4 regions of the Pseudoalteromonas sp. NH0006-46 genome follow, and region 1 is predicted to be linked to each of the others. Evidence: predicted binding sites of a transcription regulator. Region 1 holds the regulator's gene; each other region holds the start of a gene.

Region 1 (4,222 bases):
TTCACCTCTCACTTTTACTTTAATTGCAGGATACAATCGCGTTATGTCAGACTTTCGTGAACAAGCACTACACTATCATTCGCACCCCGTTCCAGGAAAAATTAGCATTGAGCTAACCAAGCCTGCTGAAACGGTTAAAGATCTCGCATTAGCATATAGCCCAGGAGTTGCAGAACCAGTACGCGAAATAGCTGCTGACCCTGCAAACGCTTATAAATACACCGGCAAAGGGAATATGGTTGCGGTTATCACTAATGGTACTGCAATTTTAGGCCTGGGCAATTTAGGCCCACTTGCTTCAAAACCTGTAATGGAAGGTAAGGCGTTACTGTTTAAGCGATTTGCTGGCCTTGATTCTATTGATATTGAAGTTAAACATCGCACCACGGAAGATTTTATTAATACAGTGGCTAATATTGCCGACACATTTGGCGGTATTAACCTCGAAGATATAAAGGCGCCAGAGTGTTTTGAAATAGAAAAAGCGTTGATTGAACGCTGCAGTATTCCTATATTTCATGATGATCAGCACGGTACAGCTATTGTAACCGCTGCGGGTATGTTGAACGCGCTTGAGGTGCAGGGCAAGTCTATCGAAAATGCCACTATTGTGTGTTTGGGGGCGGGTGCTGCTGCGGTTGCTTGTATGGAGCTTTTAATAAAGTGTGGCGCTTTGCGTGAGCACATATACATGCTTGACCGTAAAGGTGTTATTCATACTCGTCGTGATGACTTAAATGAATACAAAAAACTTTTTGCAAACAATACAGACAAGCGCACGTTGCAAGATGTGATTGAAGATGCAGATGTTTTTGTTGGTGTATCGGGTCCTAATCTATTAGCTGCCGATGATTTAAAATTAATGGCAGAAAAACCAGTTGTGTTTGCTTGTTCAAACCCAGATCCAGAAATTGATCCTGCACTGGCTCATTCTGCTCGAAACGATCTAATTATGGCAACGGGTCGCTCAGATTACCCTAACCAAGTTAATAATGTACTGTGTTTTCCGTTTATATTCCGCGGTGCTCTTGATGTACGCGCCAGTGCAATTAATGATGAAATGAAAATAGCTGCCGTAGAAGCAATTAGAAGTATTGCTAAAGAGCCTGTGCCTGCTGAAGTACTGACGGCTGCGGGTGTTGATAAGCTGGAGTTTGGCGATAAGTATATTATTCCAAAACCAATGGATCCTCGTTTACTACCACGCATTGCAAAAGCGGTTGCAATGGCTGCGGTAGAGTCAGGTGTTGCACGAATTGATTTACCTGAAAACTACATGGAATAAGTGTTAGGTTGTAATTTTAGACACAAAAAAACCTCAATTAATTGAGGTTTTTTTGTGTCTAAAATTACGTTTAGTCTTCGTTTAACACAGGCACTTCTAGACCCATTTCTTGCATTATTTTTTTCACTTCTTCAGGGACTTTTTCGGCGTTATCCTTACGTAAGTCGTCATCGTTAGGCAAAGGTTGGCCGGTAAATGCATGTAAAAACGCTTCACAAAGTAGTTCACTGTTTGTTGCATGACGTAGGTTATTAATTTGACGACGCGTGCGCTCGTCCGTTAATACCTTTAATACATTTAGTGGGATCGAAACGGTAATTTTTTTTACTTGTTCTGATTTTTTCCCGTGTTCTGCGTATGGGTGAATATACTCACCATTCCATTTAGCCATAAGATGTATCGTCGCCTCAGATTAATAATTGCTCACATGCGCTACAATGCATATGAATATGCGTGAAATTCTATCGATTTAAAAAAGATAGTCAAATACTAGTTATTTAGCCATCTAGAGCTTTAAATGTTTTGACATCTTTAATGAGATAAATTACTCTTTTAGACGTCTAAACATCCAAATTGAACAGGTGACGAATATGAGCGAAAAAAATAAAGCAACCATTGCAGTGAGAAGTGGTGTTGAAGCCGACAAGCATCATGGCGCAGTTGTCGCACCTATTTATTTATCGACAACATATTCGTTTGCCGACTTTGATAAAAAACGCCAATATGATTACGGACGAAGTGGTAACCCCAATCGTGATATTTTAGCTGAAACGTTAGCCGAACTAGAGGGCGGAGCACGAGGCATTATTACTGCTACGGGCATGTCTGCCGTTCATTTGGCTACGCAAATTTTGAATCATGATGATACGTTGGTGATCCCTCATGATTGTTACGGCGGCAGCTATCGTTTATTTACTTCACTGCAAAAGCGCGGTTTGCTTAAGCTGGAAGTTTTAGATTTAACTCAAGCACAAAGCTTGGACAAAATTTTAGCAATTAAACCTAAGCTAATTTGGATAGAAACACCCAGTAACCCATTACTGCGCTTAACTGATATTAAAGCAATAACCGATATTGCTAAGCAGTGCGGTGCTTTAGTTGCTGCTGATAACACATTTTTATCACCGGCATTACAAAACCCCATAAAATTTGGTGTTGATATAGTGGTGCACTCGACCACCAAATACATTAATGGCCATTCAGATGTAGTAGGCGGTGCGGTAATTGCAGCTTCACAAGCGCTGGGCGATGAATTGGCATGGTGGGCAAATAATATAGGTATTACAGGTGCGCCATTTGATAGTTATTTAACATTACGTGGTTTGCGAACACTTAATGTGCGTTTAAAACAGCATCAAGAAAACGCATTAGCGATTGCTAAATATTTAGATGAGTCTGAATTTGTTCGTCAAGTGTATTACCCAGGCCTTGAATCGCACCCACAGCATGAATTAGCTAAAGCTCAGCAACTGGGCTTTGGTGGCATGGTGAGTTTTGATATTAAAGGCGACATAAACGATGCTGCGGCGTTTTTAACAAGCCTACGTGATTTCAGCTTGGCAGAGTCTTTGGGCGGAGTTGAGAGCTTAATATGCCATCCTGCAACGATGACACACGCTGGAATGGAACCTAAAGCACGGCTTGAAGCAGGGGTTGGCGACACGCTTATTCGAGTTTCAGTCGGTATAGAAGATATAAACGACTTATTAGCTGATTTAGAGCGCGTGTTTCAGCTTGTAAAGCCTGGGCAAAATAAAAACATTGGCCGTGTTGGTAAAGGGGCTGGCTCGCCTGAAGGCAATGTAAAATTAAGTGCAGCCCGCCCGGCGCTTTGGTAAGTAATACCAATCCGCAATAATACCTAATCAATTTGAGGGATTAACCGGCGCTAACTTCGTTAAAAATTTTTCATATAGAACAAATAAACAACGAAATTTTTGCCTTGTTATCGACACGGTTTTCTTATCCTCAAAATAGACAATCTAATTAAGCGAATTGGTATAAATATGGTCAATTGTGTACATAAATTTGGTGGTTCAAGTTTAAGCTCTAGTGAGCGCTATCAAAGCGTAGCTAAAATAATTATTGGCCACTCACAACCGGGTGACTGTGTTGTGGTATCTGCTGCTGGTAAAACCACAGATACCCTTGTGTCGTTGTGGCAAAGTTATCAGCAGCAAGACACACAAGCTGTCGCTGATATTTTACTGCAGTTAAATAATCATCAGAGCGATTTAATTGAGCAATTATTACAAGCTGATTTAAAGCGCAGCGCACTTAAAACATTACTCGAAGAACTAAATATAATTGCAAGCTTAGCGCAAAGTGAGCAACTCAAAGAGGCGCAATTACTTGCCCATGGTGAGGTATGGTCTGCGCGATTATTGGCTGCATATTTACAACAGTTAAACGTACATGCCTGCGCACACGATGCTCGCCTGCTTTTTACTTTAAATGATGGTGAATTACGCCATGCTCAAAATAAGCGGCAATGTAACAGTGTCATTGATGCCAATAAAGTGAATGTAGTAACCGGGTTTATAGCGGCAAATACATTTGGCGATACGGTAACGCTTGGCCGAAATGGTAGCGATTACAGCGCAACATTACTTGCCAGCTATTGTGATGCTAAGCAGGTATGTATTTGGACTGACACGCAAGGTGTATTTAGTACCGATCCGCGCAAAGTAAAAAAGGCAATTAAGTACGCTAAAGTGTGCCGCACTCAGGCCAATTTACTAGCGCGATTAGGCAACCCCGTTCTGCATGCTAAAACGTTATCGCCCTTAAAAAATACCAATGTAAAGCTAGCTGTACGCAGTAGTTTTGATGTTCAAGCAAGCTCAACTCATATTGTTAAAGAAGGTCTAGCTAAGAAAAAGCGCTTTATTACGACGCTACAAAGTGTTGATTTATTAACAGTAGAAGGTTTGAGTG
Region 2 (4,222 bases), on a different contig from region 1:
GAATGGCGGGTGGGAATATCTGTTTATCGTTTTACCTTGTTAAATGTATAGTTTTATTTGGGTGTGCTAACGTATTTACACCATAGTAAAAATAAGAAAAACTCATGACCATACAAAAAATAATAATACTGGCTTTGCTAATATTATTTACAATAAATTCCAAAGCAAATGCAGCAGACTCACCTTGGCCCGAAATAAGAAAACAAAGAATAACCCAGCTCCTGCCAAACGCTTTAAAAGCGGCTAATGTAGACGCTTGGCTTATTGTTTGTAGAGAAAATAACAACGACCCATTGGCCGACCATATTGGCTGTGAAAACGCAGGGTCACCAGCGGCGTACTTATTTTACTTCAATAAAGGGACGTTTCATTCAGTTGCTTACTCACCTTCAAGCGAAGCAAAAGCACTCGACGAGCTAAATATACATGAAAAAGTGATCTCAGTGCCACGCAGTGTGTCTGCGTTAAAATACGCCGCTGAGTTTATAAAAAAGCAGCCTTTTGAGCGCATTGCAATAAATGTCTCTGACCTTAACGCGCAGGCTGATGGCTTATCGCACTCACAATACAAGCAACTAGCGAGCTTATTAGGCGCAAAGCACACAGCAAAACTCGTATCTTCTGAAGAAGTCGTTTATCAATGGCTTTCAATTAAATTACCTGCGGAGGTTGAAATAATGAAAGAGGCTGCAATGCTTTCAGCAAAGTGGCAACTAGAGGCTTATAAAACCATTGTTCCAGGTAAAACCACTGATGCCGATGTAGCTAAATTTTTAAAAGCTAAAATGAAAGCAAGAGGCGTAACCGATGCATGGGCTGCCGACCAAAACCCCAACGTAAACTCAGGCCCCGACCGCGGACATTCGCATTCTACAAATAAAGTGATTATGCCGGGTGACGTAATCCAAATTGATTTTGGTGTAAAGCTCTACAATCGCTGGGTAAGTGATATTCAGCGTTTTGCTTATGTACTTAAAGAAGGGGAAACCTCTGCACCGGCCAACATTCATCAATATTGGATTAACGCCAGAGACAGTGGTTTTGCCGCATTTAATGCCATGAAACCCGGCGTAAAAGGCATAGACGTGGATCAAGCTCAAACCGTATTAATGAATAAATACAACTCAGAGCCTGTGCCATGGAGCACCGGTCACCCTGTAGGGTATGTTGCGCACGACACGGGCCCAAATTTAGGGGGGTCTCGCAGTGCGCAAGTAAGGCCTGCAGCACATCGTAAACTAAAAGAAGGAATGGTGTTTGCCTTTGATGGTTTTTTTAGTTGGCCTTTGAATAACACCGAGTTTAAAACCATTTCAGTTGAAGAGATGGCTGTGATTACCAAAAACGGCGCTGAGTATTTAATTCCTCCTCAACAAAATTTAGTCCTAGTAGGTAATAACGAGTAGTTTAAAAAGTAAGTATTTTAAATGCAGTGAGTTAAGCCTATTTTTAGGGGGTAACTCATTGCTTGCCACAGACTTAAGTAATAATGAATAAATTTCATTTAGACATCTATACATCTAGAGGTTGATATTTTTTGCTTTCAGTTCATAATTAGCACGAGTTTTTATGAGTAGGAGTTAAAAATATGCCAATCACTGTAAAGGATGAGCTTCCGGCCATTGCACGTTTACGCCAAGAAAACGTATTTGTAATGCCAAAAAGCCGTGCAAAAACGCAAGAAATCCGCCCAATGCGTTTGGCTATATTAAATTTAATGCCTAATAAAGTAGAAACCGAAGTACAGTTTATTCGTTTGCTTGCCAATTCTCCTTTGCAAGTAAACGTAGAGCTGCTGCGCCTAGACACCCACCGCAGCAGTAATAATTCAGAAGAGCACCTAGATACGTTTTACCGCTATTTTTCAGAGGTAAAAAACAACAACTACGATGCGCTTATTGTTACAGGTGCACCACTAGCACATTTAGAGTATGAAGATGTTGCCTACTGGGAAGAGCTAAAAATCATTATTGATTGGGCAGAGCAACACGTTACCTCTACGTTGTTTTCGTGTTGGGCGGCCCATGCCGCGTTATTCCACAGCTACAACTTAAAGCGCGACTTAAAACCCAATAAGCTGTGTGGCGTATTTACTCACCAATGTCATTTTAAACATGGTGCATTAACCCGTGGCTTCGACGATACCTTTTTAGTGCCACACTCACGTTATGGGCACATTGATATAAATAAAATAAACGCATGTGATGATTTAGTTATATTAGCAGGCTCTGAGCGAGTAGGTGCTTACTTACTGAAAAACAAATCGGGTAGCCAAGTATTTATAACCGGCCACCCGGAATACGATGCCGACACCCTAAAAGGGGAGTACGAGCGCGATTTACAAAAAAGCCCAGACGCGCCAAAACCTGAAAACTATTTTCCCGATGATGATGCAAGCAAACAACCTTCAAAAACATGGCAAAGTCATGCTTTTTTACTTTTTTCGAACTGGTTAAATTACTACGTGTATCAAACCACACCGTATGATATTAATTTAGTTAGCCAAGATGTGAGGACTAACAACTATGCCGAATAATAAAGCCGCCAACAAACAAGCCCAACTAAGTGAAGCGCTCAAAGAGCGTATTTTAATTTTAGACGGCGCTATGGGCACCATGATCCAAACTCATAAACTTGAAGAAGAAGACTATCGTGGCGAGCGCTTTAAAGACTGGCACGTGCTAATTAAAGGTAATAACGATTTATTAAGCCTCACTAAGCCAGAGTTAATAACAGAAATACACCGCAGCTTTTTAGCTGCCGGTGCAGATATTATTGAAACCAATACTTTTAACTCAACCACCATTTCGATGGAAGATTACGACATGGCAAGCATAAGCCGTGAGGTAAACTTAGAGTCGGCTAAACTCGCGCGCGCAATATGTGACGAGTTCACCGCTAAAAATCCAGAAAAACCTCGCTATGTAGCAGGTGTGTTAGGGCCAACATCTAAAACCTGTTCTATCTCGCCAGATGTAAACGACCCAGGTTACCGTAACGTAACGTTTGATAAGCTGGTTACTGCTTATGTTGAGTCTACTCTTGCTTTAATGGAAGGCGGCGCTGATTTAATACTTATCGAAACCATATTCGACACCCTAAATGCAAAAGCAGCCTCATTCGCAGTAGAAGAAGCGTTTGAGCAAGCAGGGCGCACATTACCTGTAATGATCTCGGGCACCATTACCGATGCCTCAGGGCGTACCCTTTCTGGGCAAACAACCGAAGCATTTTATAACTCCATTCGCCATATAAAACCTATTTCGATTGGCCTTAACTGCGCCCTAGGGCCAGACTTACTTCGCCAATACGTAGAAGAGCTTTCGCGCGTATGCGAAACATTTACTTCAGTACACCCTAATGCCGGTTTACCTAACGAATTTGGTGAGTACGACCTAGAAGCACCTGAAATGGCTGCCGAGATTATAGATTGGGGCAAATCGGGCTTTATAAATATTGTGGGTGGCTGCTGCGGTACAACGCCTGCGCACATTCGTGCGTTTGCTAAAGGGCTTGAAGGCGTTAAACCTCGCGCATTACCAGAGCTTGATGTACGTATGCGTTTATCAGGCCTTGAAGCCTGTAACTTAAACTAGGAGCCAACATGACACAGCAAATTGCAGTATTTACCAATGTTGGCGAGCGTACCAACGTAACCGGCTCGGCCATGTTTAAACGCTTAATCATGGAAGAAGACTATGAAGCAGCGCTTACCGTTGCCCGCGAACAAGTAGAAAACGGCGCTCAAGTTATAGATATAAACATGGACGAAGCCATGCTGGACTCAAAAGCGGCCATGGTTAAGTTTTTAAACTTAATTGCCTCAGAGCCCGATATATCCAAAGTGCCTATTATGGTCGACTCCTCTAAATGGGAAGTGATAGAAGCAGGCTTAAAGTGTATTCAAGGCAAGGCGATTGTTAATTCAATATCGCTTAAAGAGGGCGAAGAGCCGTTTAAACGCCAAGCTAAAATTATTAAACGCTTTGGCGCCGCCGCTGTTGTTATGGCGTTTGATACCGACGGCCAAGCCGACACCGCAGATAGAAAATACGAAATCTGTGAGCGTAGCTACAAAATATTAGTAGAAGAGATTGGCTTCCCACCGGAAGATATTATATTCGACCCTAATATATTTGCCGTAGCCACCGGTATAGAAGAGCACGACAACTACGCCGTAGAGTTTATTGAAGGCACACGCCGCATTAAACAGAACTTACCG
Region 3 (4,222 bases), 440 kb from region 1:
TTCACCCGGCTGCATAAAGCCTAATGTTTTAGTTGTTCCATCGCTAAACACAACCGTACGGCTCGATACTTTACCGTCAAAATACACGTTTGCTTTTTTAACTACACTTACATTTTCATACTGAGACATTTTAGCTCCTGCTATTAATTTAAATATTATGATTCATAAATTTTATCGCACTACCTTGCCTGATAGCTCACTTTCTTGCAAGAAAAGCGATACGGGGTAAGGTGAAGTTGTTTCATATAAGGCATAAAAAAACCCGCAAATATATGCGGGTTCTTAAATTGCTTAACTTACTTAATCAAAACGATTAAAAAGTGCCTTTGCTTTACTTACAATGTTTTCTACTGTGAAGCCAAAGTGCTCAAATAGCTCGTTAGCTGGTGCAGACTCACCAAAAGTAGTCATACCCACTACTGCGCCATTTAAGCCTACGTATTTATACCAGTAATCTGCAATACCCGCTTCTACCGCTACGCGGCGTGAAACGCTTGCTGGTAATACGCTTTCTTTGTACTCAGGCGATTGATCTTCAAACGCATCAGTACATGGCATAGATACAACACGTACCTTTTTACCTTGGCTGCGTAATTCAGTAGCTGAATCTTGTGCCAATTGCACTTCAGAGCCTGTTGCAATAATAATTAGCTCAGGGTTGCCATCACAGCTTAGAATGTAACCACCCTTTTTAACATCGCTTAATTGTTGTGCGTCACGCGCTTGTTGCTCTAAGCCTTGGCGTGTAAATATTAACGATGTAGGACCGTCTTTACGTTCAATAGCTTGTTGCCATGCAATTGCCGACTCAACTTGGTCACATGGGCGCCAATTGTATAAGTTAGGCGTTAAACGCATGCTGGCAATTTGCTCTACTGGTTGGTGAGTTGGACCATCTTCACCCAAACCAATAGAATCGTGCGTGTATACAAAAATGCTTGGTTGCTTCATTAATGCAGCCATACGCACTGCGTTGCGTGCGTACTCCATAAACATTAAGAACGTTGCACCATATGGAATAAACCCTTTATGAAGCGCAATACCATTCATAATGGCCGACATACCAAACTCACGCACACCGTAGTAAACGTAGTTTCCGCTTGCATCGTCAGCAGTTAGGCCTTTAGAGCCATCCCAAATTGTTAAGTTTGAGCCGGCTAAATCGGCAGAGCCCCCCATAAATTCTGGTAATAATGGGCCAAATGCATTTAATGCATTTTGTGACGCTTTGCGTGACGCTGGGTTCGCTGGGTTTGCTTGTAACTCTTCAATGTACGCTTGAGACTTTTCAGCCCAATCCGCAGGTAAATCTGAATTTGTACGGCGTTTGTATTCAGCGGCAAGCTCTGGGTGTGCTTTTGCATAGGCTGCAAACTTTTCGTCCCAGCTTGATTCAAGCTCTTGACCTTTGGCCTTTCCATCCCACTGTGCGTAAATGTCTTCAGGAATTTCAAAGGCATCGCCTGTCCAACCTAAAAACTCACGAGACGCTTTAATTTCGTCATCGCCAAGTGGTGCACCGTGACAGTCGTGGCTACCTGATTTATTAGGTGAACCGTAACCAATAATTGTTTTACAACAAATTAGCGTTGGTTTATCAGTAACGCTTTTTGCTTCTGCTATCGCAGCACTTACCGCATCGCTGTCGTGACCATCAACGCCGCTTATTACGTGCCAACCATACGCTTTAAAACGTGCTGGTGTGTCATCGCTAAACCAACCTTCAACTTCACCATCAATAGAAATACCGTTGTCGTCCCAAAAAGCAACTAGCTTACCTAGGCTTAATGTGCCGGCAAGTGAACAGGCTTCATGCGAAATACCTTCCATTAAACAACCGTCGCCCATAAATGCGTAGGTATGGTGATCGACAATGTCGTGTCCTTCACGGTTAAATTGTGCCGCAAGCGCTTTTTCAGCAATTGCCATACCTACCGCATTTGTGATCCCTTGACCTAATGGGCCCGTAGTAGTCTCGATACCTGGCGCATAACCATATTCTGGGTGACCTGGTGTTTTAGAGTGCATTTGACGGAAGTTTTTAATTTCGTCCAGCGGTAAATCATAACCACTTAAGTGCAATAAAGAATAGATAAGCATTGAACCGTGGCCGTTTGAAAGAATAAATCGATCTCGGTCTGCCCACTCTGGATTTGATGGATTATGTTTTAGATAATCGCGCCATAATACTTCTGCGATATCAGCCATGCCCATAGGGGCTCCAGGGTGACCAGATTTGGCCTTTTGTACTGCGTCCATTGACAAGACGCGAATAGCATTTGCAAGTTCTTTGCGAGATGGCATGAATTCTCCTACCTTATATATGTATTTGCGCGGGTATTTATGTGTTCGTTTATGTACTCAAATTATATGAGCACTGTTATTGCGACCATTCTTACTTATTGTGGGGGCTGTGTGCAATTAAAAACCCTATAAAAATGAGGTATTATGAATATTTTTTAAGACCATAATGTCATAACTAATTTTATTTAGACGTCTAGGCGTAAAAACACTATGCAAGATGTTTTGTTTTAGATAAAATACGCCCCTTAATTTTTTAGCGCTAATACCGACGTTTGTGAAGCGCAATATTTGTGAGCAGAAATACAATGGCAAAACATTTATTTACTTCTGAATCTGTTTCTGAAGGTCATCCGGATAAAATCGCCGACCAAATCTCTGATGCGGTTCTTGATGCTATCCTAGAGCAAGACTCTCATGCCCGCGTTGCGTGCGAAACATACGTGAAAACTGGTATGGTTATGGTTGGTGGTGAAATCACGACTAGCGCATGGGTTGATATAGAAGAGATTACACGTAAAACAGTACGTGAAATTGGCTACACGCATTCAGACATGGGTTTTGATGCAGACTCGTGTGCAATTTTAAACACAATTGGTAAACAGTCTCCTGATATTAACCAAGGCGTTGACCGCACTAGCCCAGAAGAACAAGGCGCTGGTGACCAAGGTTTAATGTTTGGTTACGCATGTAACGAAACAGAAGTATTAATGCCTGCACCTATCACGTATTCTCACCGTTTAGTTCAACGTCAAGCGCAAGTACGTAAAAGCGGCGAGCTTAACTGGTTACGTCCAGATGCAAAATCTCAAGTTACTTTTGCATACGAAAATGGCAAGCCAGTTGGTATTGACGCAGTTGTTCTGTCAACTCAGCACAGCGAAGATATCTCACAAAATGACTTAGTTGAAGCAGTGATGGAAACAATCATCAAGCCAGTACTTCCTGCTGAATTAATCACAAGCGCAACTAAATTTTTCATTAACCCAACAGGTCGCTTTGTAATTGGTGGCCCAATGGGTGACTGTGGTTTAACTGGTCGTAAAATCATCGTAGATACCTACGGTGGTATGGCACGTCACGGTGGTGGTGCTTTCTCTGGTAAAGATCCATCAAAAGTTGACCGCTCAGCTGCATACGCTGCACGTTACGTGGCTAAAAACGTAGTGGCTGCTGGCCTTGCTGACAAGTGTGAATTACAAGTATCTTACGCAATTGGTGTTGCAGAGCCTACTTCAATCAGTGTTGAAACGTTTGGAACTGGTAAGTTAGAAGAAGCACGTTTAATCGAACTAATTCGTGAACATTTTGACTTACGCCCATACGGCTTAATTCAAATGCTTGATTTAGAGCGCCCTATCTACCTTCCTACTGCAGCTTACGGCCATTTTGGCCGTGACGAATTCCCGTGGGAACGCACAGATAAAGCTGAAGCACTTCGCGCAGCTTCAGGTCTTTAAGACCAAAGCAATAAAAAAACGGTCCTTTTAAGGGCCGTTTTTTATAGCTTCTTATTTTGTTTAACACTGCTAATTTATGGTTATACAAATAACTATTAATTGGTCCTCGAACTTTTTTATACTTTAGGTATATACTCATTAAATTATAAAGCTTTAGGGATATTTAAATGACCGATAATTTTCGCGTTATGTTTGCTGGACTCGCTGATAACGTTGACACAAAAACAGCGTGTACAAACCTAGCGGCAAAACTAAAGATCTCAGAAGAAAAAGTAGCCTTATTTTTTAATGGTAAGCCTTTATTTGCGCCTAGCGATAAAAACAAAGCGTTAAAACAAGCTAAGCTACTTGTGGGTTTGGGCATTAAAAGTAAACTTCAAGCGGTATCAACAAGTACAGAAAAAGCCACTCAAACGGTAAGTGATAGCCAGCGAGATGAACGCATTTTTGATGCGTTAGAC
Region 4 (4,222 bases), 410 kb from region 1:
TATTCGACTAAGCAAAATGAGTTTGACATATCACATATTAGAGCCAAGCGAGCACTTGTTATTGAGAGTTCAGATAGTCAGTTAACATCATTACAAACGCTGCTTTTAGGTTTTGAAGTAAAATTTGACACTGTAAATAACATCAACCAAGTATTAGACCGGCTAGGTATGCTACATGATTACGATTTTATATTTATAGATTGGCGAACGTTAAATTTAAATCATGATAGTGCTGCGCAGTCTTTGCGCAATAAGCTTAAATTAAATGCAAAAAAGCTAATTGTAATAGCGCCTTGTGAAAATAAAGCGCTAAACGAAAGCCTACTAGGGTTTGGTAATAACACTTATAAAGTACTCATAAAACCAATAATTAAAAGTACTTTGCATAACGTACTTTTACAAATTATGCATATAAAAACACTAAAAAAACCAGAATCACAAGAGAGCTTAAATACACAAAACACACTACAAAAACTGCAAGGCATTCATATTTTATTGGTTGAAGATAACCCGCTCAATCAACAAGTAGCAACACAAATACTGCGTAAAAATGGCTTAATTGTTGATATTGCTAACGATGGCCTTGAGGCATTAGATGCGCTAAAACATAAAACTTACGATGGTGTGTTAATGGACTGCCAAATGCCTAGAATGGATGGTTATACGGCAGCCACAGAAATAAAAAAACAAGCAAAGTTTAAAAATTTACCCATTATTGCAATGACTGCTAATACAAGAGAAACGGATTTATTAAAGGCGCAAGATTGCGGTATGGATGGCTATATTTCAAAGCCCATTAAGGTTGAAAGTATGTTTGAAGTAATAGCAAAGTGGGTGTGTATTTAATTTTTGTTTTTGAGTTGTTTACTAAATAAGTTAGTGAGACAAAAAAGGCAAGCATTAGCTTGCCAAGAAGGGTGTAAATTAGTTTAACTTTATGCTATTTGTTTCTCAGCTAGGTTGAGCTCCATAGTTGCTTTTAATAAACGGTATAGGTTAATTGATGCGTCAATTTCTTCTTTACGGTTTGTTAAGCTTTCAATGTTTAAACCCAGTGGCACGTCTAAGTGCGCACAGCTTTTTAAAATTGAATCGAGATTTTCGCGGCAAATACGCACCGATTCACTCAAGGTGTTGTCTGCGTCAAGCATGCGCCATTTGGTCGCCTCTGGTACTGAAATACCCAACCACTGCATAAACTCTAGGGTTTTATCACCGCCACATGGTGTAAACGTGAGTATAATACGTTTTGGTGTAACGCCTTGTGCCTTGCAGGTACGCGCGTAACTTGTTATTAAATCAATAGTAGCTTGAGCATTATAAACCGCTTGCGATATAAAAAATTGGCAACCTTGTGTTGTTTTTTCTATTAAGCGTTCGTGTTCATTGCGCTTGCTTGCATGTCGCTCTGCAATGGTTACGCCTCCTAAAAAGAAGTCATCACTTTGCTCAGCTAATGTTTTATAAGCGTCAGGTAGGCTTAGTTTAATATCACCTTCCGACGATGGGCTACCCACTAAAACGACATTTTTTAAATCAAACTCGTTTTTAGTTTCATCTAGCCACTCTTTAAATTCAGCCTCACCGCGTTGCGCTACGCTTTTGTAGGTAATTACATCTAGGCGTGATAAGTCTTTTAGCAACTTACTGTACTCACGCGGATCAACCGTTTGTTTAAATGGAAACGGACGAGCCTGATTAGTACGGCTGCTCTCATCTTGAATATCGTAAATTACAACACCGTCGTATTCGATTTCGTGTAAGCGGCCTAATAGTTTTTCTGCAATGGTTTTTAACTGCGCTTTATCAGTGCCTATTTTGGGTGGCGTTGTACCAATAAGATAAACACCTTGATTAGTGTCCTCAATTTTCTCTTGAAGTGATAAAGCCATAATCCTCATTCCAGCTCAATGGTTGATGGATTAAATATAGCAGCCATTTAGACGTCTAGATAGATTTTTTAAGTGAAAGTTTTTCAAGCAACGTGAGGATTATTCATACAAAGGAGTTCCTAAATTAAGTGCAAGACATAGTTGTTTACATAATAAAGCGACTGAGGGCTCTTATATTCATTGGCTTTGGGGCATAATTAGTAGTGAAATTGTAAATATTTTGACAACAACTTTGCTCAATTTACTAAAGGACAATTATGAAATTTAAATTATTAGCAACAAGCCTTGCGGTATCACTCGCTTTAACTGGCTGTGCAATGCAAAAAAATGAAACGACGCAAACAGCAAAACAAGAACAAATAAAAAAAGCTGATGACCGTGTTTTTTCACAAGATTACCTAATTGAAGAGCTTGAGAATGGCTTACGTGTAATGGTTGTAAAAACGGATTACCCTGATGTCGTTTCGCTGCAAATACCGGTTTCTGTTGGCTCGCGTAATGAAGTAGAAGCGGGTAAAACTGGTTTTGCTCATTTTTTTGAACATATGGTATTTAAAGGCTCTAAAAAATTTCCGCAAGACGAATACACCGCCATATTCAAAAATGCAGGGGTTGATAACCGTGCATACACTACCAACGATTACACTAACTACCATTTAAACTTTTCAAAGCAGCACCTTGATAAAGTACTTGAGATTGAAGCTGATATTTTCCAAAACTTAACCTACACCGAAGAGCAATTTAGAACCGAAGCATTGACGGTAAAAGGTGAGTACTTAAAAAATAACGCCAGCCCAATTCGTAAGTTATTAAGTGCTGTGCGTGCAGAGGCTTTTGAAAAACACACTTATAAACACACCACAATGGGCTTTTTTGAAGACATAGAAGCCATGCCAGACCAAATGGCTTACGGTAAAGAGTTTTTTGATAAGTTTTATAAGCCAGAATATGTATCGCTAGTTATTGTGGGTGATGTTGACCCAAAAGCCACAATGGCAATGGTTAAAAAACACTGGGGTGGTTGGGAAAAAGGCAATTACGTTGCCGATATTAAAGCTGAGCCAAAACAGCAAGCTCCTAAGTATTTGCATGAACAAAATAAAGCCTTGCCGGGGCATTGGCTATTGGTATCGTATAAGGGGGCTGCGTGGGAACCCGCTAAAAAAGACAGAGCTGCACTTGATTTAATCTCGCAGCTTTATTTTTCAAGTAACTCAGATTTATATCAAGAGCTCGTTGTTGATAAACAAATAGCGAGTCAAATGTTTACTTATAATCCAGAAACCAAAGATCCAGGCTTACTGCATGTATTTGTAAAAGTAGAAAACGCTGATGATTTAGCAAAAGCGCGTGATGCAATTAACCGCACTTATGCAAAAGCCAGAACAGAGTTGGTCGATGCACAAAAATTAAGTGACTTAAAGTCTAACCTTAAATATGGCTTTATTAATGGTTTAGATTCTTCGCAAGCAATTGCATCAACCCTTGCAAGTTACATGCATTTTGAACGCGATCCTGAAGTAATTAACCAGCTTTATAAGTCGGCCGACAACATCACAGCAGAAGATATTAAAGCGGTTGCTAATAAATACTTTGTAGATAACACGCGTACTACCGTGACTATGTCGGCACTTGATAAAGCACCGGGGTTTGCAGAAGAGGCGAGTTTAAGTGCAGTAGTTGCAAAACTTGAACAAGCCCCAGAGGCACCTGTATTTAAAGTGCTTGATAAAACCAATAGCTCGCCGCTGATTGATGTAAACTTTTTATTTAATACAGGGGCAGCTGCTGATCCTCAAGGTAAAAAAGGTGTAGCTGCGCTTACCGCCGCAATGCTTGCTCAAGGTGGTTCGCAAAGTACCAGCTACAAAGAAATCCAAAAAGCGCTTTATCCGCTTGCGGGTAGCTTTGGTTACCAAATAGATAAAGAAATGCTGTCGTTCCAGGGGCGTATTCATAAAGATAACGCTGAAACTTGGTATGCACTTATCAGCGAGCAACTACTTAACCCAGGTTTTAGAGACGATGACTTTAAACGCCTTAAAAAAGAAATGATCGACGGTATTAAGTCTGGCTTAAAAGCATCTAATGATGAAGAGCTAGGTAAAGAAGTGCTTTACAGTACGCTTTATAAAGGCCACCCATACGAGAGCTACAACTATGGTGATATTTCAGACTTAGAAGCACTTACTCTTGATGATGTAAAAGCATTTTACAACACAGAGCTTACCCAATCTAAACTAACATTGGGTTTAATTGGCGCTGTGCCTAACGCGCTTAAAGCCGAAATGATGAGCGATTTAGCAACCCTACCTAAAGGCGAGCAAAGC

Evidence for each region. Region 1 encodes MetJ, which represses methionine synthesis genes. Its sites were predicted from a motif close to TAGACGTCTAGACGTCTA; they were not measured.
Region 2: the regulator MetJ is predicted to act here: its motif matches at 1,506-1,523, upstream of metA (homoserine O-acetyltransferase MetA).
Region 3: the regulator MetJ is predicted to act here: its motif matches at 2,491-2,508, upstream of metK (methionine adenosyltransferase).
Region 4: the regulator MetJ is predicted to act here: its motif matches at 1,933-1,950, upstream of AC27I2_RS02145 (methylenetetrahydrofolate reductase).

Annotation. Positions count from the first base shown of each region.
Region 1 is NZ_BAAJML010000001.1:63,089-67,310, forward strand. It holds gene AC27I2_RS00260 (malic enzyme-like NAD(P)-binding protein) at 44-1,285, shown strand; gene metJ (met regulon transcriptional regulator MetJ) at 1,356-1,676, opposite strand; gene metB (cystathionine gamma-synthase) at 1,876-3,123, shown strand; gene metL (bifunctional aspartate kinase/homoserine dehydrogenase II) at 3,292-4,222, shown strand, end outside.
Region 2 is NZ_BAAJML010000007.1:121,168-125,389, reverse strand. It holds gene AC27I2_RS14050 (M24 family metallopeptidase) at 105-1,406, shown strand; gene metA (homoserine O-acetyltransferase MetA) at 1,589-2,536, shown strand; gene AC27I2_RS14040 (homocysteine S-methyltransferase family protein) at 2,526-3,596, shown strand; gene metH (methionine synthase) at 3,605-4,222, shown strand, end outside.
Region 3 is NZ_BAAJML010000001.1:504,929-509,150, reverse strand. It holds gene ppnP (pyrimidine/purine nucleoside phosphorylase) at 1-129, opposite strand, end outside; gene tkt (transketolase) at 301-2,304, opposite strand; gene metK (methionine adenosyltransferase) at 2,610-3,761, shown strand; gene AC27I2_RS02275 (hypothetical protein) at 3,929-4,222, shown strand, end outside.
Region 4 is NZ_BAAJML010000001.1:471,963-476,184, forward strand. It holds gene AC27I2_RS02140 (response regulator) at 1-846, shown strand, start outside; gene AC27I2_RS02145 (methylenetetrahydrofolate reductase) at 936-1,892, opposite strand; gene AC27I2_RS02150 (M16 family metallopeptidase) at 2,150-4,222, shown strand, end outside.